Rhodobacter capsulatus SB 1003: one gene and its partner. The protein of the gene in region 1 binds, or shares a complex with, the protein of each later gene. Links are inferred from orthologs where the notes say so. Each region holds a gene or a part of one and is shown in the gene's direction. Other genes may lie near its edges.

The links. Proteins that work in one complex are often made in the same cells at the same time.
Region 2: the proteins of metK (region 1) and groL are in contact, whole or in part, in a cryo-EM structure (PDB 8P4O), measured with the Escherichia coli proteins. The link is inferred for Rhodobacter capsulatus SB 1003 from one-to-one orthologs.

Annotation. Positions count from the first base shown.
Region 1 is NC_014034.1:1,191,018-1,194,492, forward strand. What follows is about bases 531-3,434. They hold metK (methionine adenosyltransferase), read left to right. Parts: upstream 531-1,351; coding sequence 1,352-2,518; downstream 2,519-3,434. Other genes in these bases: lnt (apolipoprotein N-acyltransferase), read left to right, coding at 531-1,288; trmB (tRNA (guanine(46)-N(7))-methyltransferase TrmB), read left to right, coding at 2,769-3,434. In the rest of the region: more of lnt, read left to right, coding at 1-530; more of trmB, read left to right, coding at 3,435-3,475. UniProt on the Escherichia coli protein: Catalyzes the formation of S-adenosylmethionine (AdoMet) from methionine and ATP.
Region 2 is NC_014034.1:2,659,312-2,662,770, forward strand. Bases 389-3,276 are described here. They hold groL (chaperonin GroEL), read left to right. Parts: upstream 389-957; coding sequence 958-2,595; downstream 2,596-3,276. Other genes in these bases: RCAP_RS12265 (co-chaperone GroES), read left to right, coding at 622-909; RCAP_RS12275 (cytochrome c family protein), read right to left, coding at 2,662-3,075; polA (DNA polymerase I), read right to left, coding at 3,149-3,276. In the rest of the region: RCAP_RS12260 (manganese-dependent inorganic pyrophosphatase), read right to left, coding at 1-379; more of polA, read right to left, coding at 3,277-3,459.

The DNA of each region.
Region 1 (3,475 bases):
GATCTATGGCTGGATGGCGCCTTTCGCGCTTGTTTTCATGGCCTTGGGCATGGGGCTCTTCTGGGCCCTGGGCATGAGCCTTGGCGCGCGGCTGGGGGGCGCTTCGGTCTCGCGTTCGGCGGGGGTGGCGGTCGGGCTTTTCGGCGCCGATCTGGTGCGCAGCTACATCTTCACCGGGCTGCCCTGGGTGCTGTTCGGCCATATCTGGATCGACACGCCGCTGGCGCAGGGCGCGGCCCTTGTCGGCGCGATGGGGCTTGGCGCGCTGACGCTGGCGCTGGCGGTGCTGCCCTGGCTGATGCCCCGGGCGAACTGGCGACTGCCTGCGGCGGGCGTTTCGGCGGCGGTGATCGCGGCGCTTTGGGGCGCGGGCAGCTGGCAGCTGGCGCAGCCGGTGCCGCCGCGGGCCGCGCCGGTCAATCTGCGCATCGTGCAGCCGAATGCGCCGCAGGATCTGAAATGGCGCCCGGACTATGCCGAGGAATTCTTCTTTCGCCATCTGGATCTGACCGCGCAGCCGCCCGCACCCGGCAAGCCTGCGCCCGATCTGATTCTCTGGCCCGAAACCGCGGTGCCCTTTCTGCTCGATCGTGCGGGCGACGGTCTGACGATGATCGCCGAGGCGGCCCGCGGCGTGCCGGTTGCCGTGGGCATCCAGCGCGAGGAAGGCCTGCGCTATTTCAACAGCCTGGCGATGATCGGGGCGGGCGGCAAGATCGGCCCGGTCTATGACAAGGTGCATCTGGTGCCCTTTGGCGAATACATCCCCTTTGGCGATGAGCTGGCCCGGTTCGGGATCAGCGCCTTTGCCGCGCGCGAGGGCAACGGCTATTCCGCGGGGGTGACGCGCAAGCTGCTCGATCTGGGGCGGCTTGGCCTTGTGCAGCCGCTGATCTGCTACGAGGCGGTCTTTCCGCAGGACATGCACGCGGGTCGCCGCCCCGACTGGCTGTTGCAGATCACCAACGACGCCTGGTTCGGCGAGATGTCGGGCCCGGTGCAGCATCTGGTGCAGGCGCGGTTTCGGGCGATCGAATTCGGCCTGCCCTTGGCGCGGTCCGCCAATACCGGGATCTCGGCGCTGATCGATGCGCGCGGGCAGGTGGTGGAAAGCCTCGGCATGGGGCAACAGGGGGTGATCGACGCGGCCTTGCCCGGGTCCTTGCCCGCGCCGCCCTATGCGCGCTGGGGCGATCTGCCCTGGCTTGCAGGTCTTATCGCCGCAGTTGCCCTGGTTTGGGGGCTTGGGCGCAAATCGCGCGTTGACCGGCGCAGAATCGGGGGCTAGCGTCCCTTCACCACTCCAACGGCTTCCTGGCGGGGTGGGAACACATCAATGGAGCACTTCCCCATGTCACGTTCTAATTATGTCTTCACTTCCGAGTCCGTCTCGGAGGGTCACCCCGACAAGGTCTGCGACCGCATCTCCGATGCCGTTCTGGATGCCTTCCTTGCCGAAGAGCCGAATGCCCGCGTCGCCTGCGAGACCTTCGCCACCACCAATCAGGTGGTTGTCGGTGGGGAAGTGGGTCTGTCGGACAAGGCGAAACTGGCCGAGTTCATGGGCCGCATCGACGGGATCGTGCGCGATTGCGTCAAGGATATCGGCTATGAACAGGACGCCTTCCACTGGGCGACGCTGAACTTCGCCAATTACCTGCACCCGCAATCGGCGCATATTTCGCAAGGCGTCGACAAGGACGGGGCGGGCGATCAGGGCATCATGTTCGGCTATGCGACCGACGAGACGCCGGAACTGATGCCCGCGCCGATCCAGTATGCCCATGCGATCCTGCGCCGTCTGGCCGAGGTGCGCAAATCGGGCGCCGAGCCGACGCTGGGCCCGGATGCGAAATCGCAGCTGTCGGTGCGCTACGAGGACGGCAAGCCGGTCGGCGTGACCTCGATCGTGCTCTCGACGCAGCACAAATACGAATCCCAGACCTCGGATGACATCCGGGCCATCGTGGAGCCGCATATCCGCGCGGTTCTGCCCGCGGGCTGGATCGACGAGAAGACCGAATGGTGGGTGAACCCGACCGGGACCTTTGTCATCGGCGGGCCCGATGGCGACGCCGGTCTGACCGGCCGCAAGATCATCGTCGACACCTATGGCGGGGCTGCGCCGCATGGCGGCGGGGCCTTCTCGGGCAAGGACCCGACCAAGGTGGACCGCTCGGCCGCTTATGCCGCGCGCTATCTGGCGAAGAACGTGGTGGCCGCGGGTCTGGCGAAGCGCTGCCTGATTCAGGTGTCCTATGCGATCGGCGTGGCGAAACCGCTCTCGATCTATGCCGACACCTATGGCACGGGCGAGCTGCCGGATGCGGAAATCGAACGTATCGTGGCGGAATGCATGGATCTGACCCCGCGCGGCATCCGCACGCAGCTGGATCTGAACCGCCCGATCTATGCGCGCACCTCGGCCTATGGCCACTTCGGCCGCGCGCCGGAAGCCGATGGCGGCTTCAGCTGGGAGCGCACCGATCTGGTCGAGGCGCTGAAGAAAGCGGTCTGAGCCGGTTTCAAAAGATCACGGGGAAGGGGGCTTCGGCCCCCTTTTTCATGCGTTGCAGGATATTTCGCCTCGGGCAAGCCCGAGGCGACCCGCGGGCTCCGCCCCCCGCACCCCCCGGCGTATTTTGCCAAGGAAAAGCGCAAGACCGGGAAGGGTCGCGGTCAGAGCCCCCGGCGGGTCGCCTTGGCAAAAGCATCGCAGCCCATCCCCCCTTGACCGGGAGCCCCTTTGCGCCCTAAGGCGCAGCCCCATGACCGAGAGCCCCGAAACGCCCGACACCGCCCCGCCCGCCCCGCAACCGGAGTGGCGCAATTTCTATGGCCGCCGCTCGGGCAAGACGATGCGGGCCTCGCAAAAGACCTATATCAGCGAGGATCTGGCCTCGCTCACCCCCGGCGGCATCTCGAAAGAGGACAACCCGGGCCGCGAGACTCTCGACCCCGGCACGATCTTCGGCAAGGACGCGGCCCTGTGGCTGGAGGTCGGCTTCGGCGGCGGCGAGCATATGGTGCATATGGCGGCCCGCAATCCGGGGGTGAACATCCTCGGCTGCGAGCCCTTCATCAACGGTGTCGCGATGTTGCTCGGCAAGATCCGCACCGCGGGGGTGACCAACGTCGCGATCTGGCCGGGCGACGTGCGCGACGTGATGGAGGTGCTGCCCGAGGGCTGCATCGCCAAGGCTTTCCTGAATTACCCCGACCCCTGGCACAAGCGCCGCCACCATCGCCGTCGCTTCGTCACGCCGGGCTATCTGGGCGCGCTGTTCCGCATCCTTGCCCCGGGCGCCGAATTCCGCGTCGCCACCGATATCCCGAATTACATGGAGCAGGCGCTGATCGAGGCGCCGAAGGCCGGGTTTGACCTTGTCGCCCATTCCGGCACGCCCTGGGACGACTGGCTTTCGACCCGGTATGAGCAAAAGGCGCTGCGCGAAGGCCGGGTGCCCGATTACGC
Region 2 (3,459 bases), 1.5 Mb from region 1 along the record:
TCAGGTCGAACATGATCGTCGCGGTGCAGGCCAGCGGACGGATGGTGATGTCGATCGGGCCCTTGGTTTCCAGACCGCCGACCAGCTTGTGGTGGTCGATGATGGCCAGGATGTCGGCCTTGTTGATGCCCTCGGGCAGCTCGGCCGGGTTGTTCGTGTCGACGATGACGACCTTTTCACCGGCTTCGACGCCCGCGATGATTTCCGGCTTCGGCAGGTCCCAGTGTTTCAGCACGAAAGCCGCTTCGGTGTTGGGCTCGCCCAGCAGCACCGGTTTCGCGGGCTGGCCCAGCACCTCGGTCATGTACCAGGCCCAGATGATGGGCGAGCCGGTCGAGTCGGTGTCGGGGGATTTGTGGCCGAAAACCTTGGTGGTCATGCGTTCCTCGGAAGGTTTGATGGGGATTTTGGCGCCTTATAGGGCTTTGCCCCCCGCTTGTCACGCTTTGCGCAACCGATTTCGCACCCGCAGCATCACGCGCGCGTGATCGGCGCCCGTGCAAATTTTTCCGCCCCCGGGTGTTGACAGGCCGGGGGGGCGATGACTAACTCCCCTGCCGTTAGCACTCGCTACCCGTGAGTGCTGAAAGCATGAACCTGGAACCTTAGGGAGTGACCCAGATGGCATTCAAACCGCTGCATGACCGCGTGCTGGTCAAACGCGTTCAAAGCGAAGAAAAAACCAAGGGCGGCCTGATCATCCCCGATACGGCGAAGGAAAAACCGGCCGAGGGCGAAGTTGTCGCCGTGGGCGCGGGTGCGCGCAAGGATTCGGGCGAGCTGATCGCCCCCGCCGTCGCCGTGGGCGACCGCATCCTGTTCGGCAAATGGTCGGGCACCGAAGTGACGCTTGATGGCGTCGAAATGCTGATCATGAAAGAGTCGGACATCATGGGGATCATCTCGTAATCCACGAGAAGACCCTGATCCCCAACGATATTTGAAGGAGCCGAAAGAATGGCAGCCAAAGAAGTCAAATTCTCGACCGACGCCCGCGACCGGATGCTGAAAGGCGTCAACATCCTCGCCGATGCGGTCAAGGTGACGCTCGGCCCGAAAGGCCGCAACGTGGTCATCGAAAAGTCGTTCGGTGCGCCGCGCATCACCAAGGACGGTGTCTCGGTCGCCAAGGAAATCGAACTGGCCGACAAGTTCGAGAACATGGGCGCGCAGATGGTGAAGGAAGTCGCTTCCCGCACCAATGACGAAGCCGGTGACGGCACCACCACCGCGACCGTTCTGGCGCAAGCCATTGTCCGCGAAGGCATGAAAGCCGTCGCCGCGGGCATGAACCCGATGGATCTGAAACGCGGCATCGACCTGGCCACCACCACGGTCGTCGAAGCGATCAAGGCCGCCGCCCGCCCGGTGAAAGACAGCGACGAAGTCGCGCAAGTCGGCACCATCTCGGCCAACGGCGAAGCCCAGATCGGCCGCTTCATCGCGGACGCGATGCAGAAAGTCGGCAACGAGGGTGTGATCACCGTCGAAGAAAACAAGGGCATGGACACCGAAGTCGAAGTCGTCGAAGGGATGCAATTCGACCGCGGCTACCTGAGCCCCTATTTCGTCACCAACCCCGACAAGATGATCGCGGATCTGGAAGACGCCTACATCCTGCTGCACGAGAAAAAACTGAGCTCGCTGCAGCCGATGGTGCCGCTGCTGGAAGCCGTGATCCAGTCGACCCGTCCGCTGATCATCGTCGCGGAAGATGTCGAAGGCGAAGCGCTGGCGACCCTCGTCGTCAACAAGCTGCGTGGCGGCCTGAAGATCGCCGCCGTCAAGGCGCCGGGCTTCGGGGATCGTCGCAAGGCGATGCTGCAGGACATCGCGATCCTGACCGGCGGTCAGGTGATCTCGGACGACCTCGGCATGAAGCTGGAAAACGTCACGCTCGACATGCTCGGCCGTGCGAAGAAGGTCACGATCTCGAAAGAGAACACCACGATCGTCGACGGTCATGGCGACAAGGCGGAAATCAACGCCCGCGTGGCGCAGATCCGCACCCAGATCGAGGAAACCACCTCGGACTACGACCGCGAAAAACTGCAAGAGCGCGTGGCGAAACTCGCCGGTGGCGTTGCGGTGATCCGCGTCGGCGGCATGACCGAAGTCGAAGTGAAAGAGCGCAAGGACCGCGTTGATGACGCGCTGAACGCGACCCGTGCGGCCGTGCAAGAAGGCATCATCGTCGGCGGCGGCGTGGCTCTGGTTCAGGCCGCGAAGAAGCTGAACGACCTGACCGGCGCGAATTCGGATCAGGATGCGGGCATCTCGATCGTGCGTCGCGCGCTGGAAGCGCCGCTGCGTCAGATCGCCGAAAACGCGGGCGTCGATGGCGCCGTCGTGGCGGGCAAGGTGCGTGAATCGGCCGACCCGGCCTTCGGCTTCAACGCCCAGACCGAAGAATATGGCGACATGTTCGGTTTCGGCGTCATCGACCCGGCCAAGGTCACCCGCACCGCGCTGGAAGATGCGGCCTCGATCGCCGGTCTCTTGATCACCACCGAATGCATGATCGCCGAAAAGCCCGAGCCGAAAGCGGCCCCGGCCGGCGGCATGGGCGGCATGGGCGGCATGGACATGATGTAATCTTCCCTGCCGGGGAAGATCGAAGGGCGCCCGCAAGGGCGCCCTTTTTCGTTGCGGATCAAGCGGTTATTGCTGCATGCCCTTGATGTATTCCATCAGCCGCACCAGCCGCGCCGGGGTCGGCGTCGCGATGCCGTCGCCACTGTCGTAAAGCACCACCGGCCCGTCCAGCATCGGCTCGAAGGACGGCATCTCGCCCGCCTGCGCCCCGATCATCTCGCCATGTTCGCGGTGGCCGACGATCTTCGACATCACCCGCGCCTCGGGAAAGCGGCCGTCGTTCATCATCGTCAGATCAGCCAGCGAGACCGGATGCAGCTTCAGCTCCTGCGCGATCGGGCCGGGATCGCCGCCGGTGCCATGGCAGCCCGCGCAGTAATCGGCATAGTCCCTTGCGGGCGAGGGCGCCGTCAGATCGACCGCCCCCATGCAGGCCGCCAGCCCCATCGCCCCGCCAAAGCAAATCAGAATCGCACGCATCGCACACCTCCCTTTGCGCCCAGCAAAGCACGGGGTCGCCCCCCGCGCCCTGATGCAGCGCAAATGGCGGGCCTCAATGCGCCTCGGCCCAGCTCGCCCCCTGCCCCGCATCGACGACGAGCGGCACCGAAAGCCGCACCGCCGGATCGGCCGCCCCCTCCATCACCGCCCGCGCCGTGGCGATCAGCGGATCGACGGCGCTTTCCGCAACTTCAAAGATCAATTCGTCATGCACCTGCAGCAGCATCTTCGCGGGCAGATGCGCGATGGCGGCGGGCATGCGGATCATCGCGCGGCGGATGATATCGGCCGCCGCCCCCTGGATCGGCGCGTTGATCGCGGCGCGTTTGGCAAAGCCCGCGCCCGGCCCCTTGGCGTTGATTT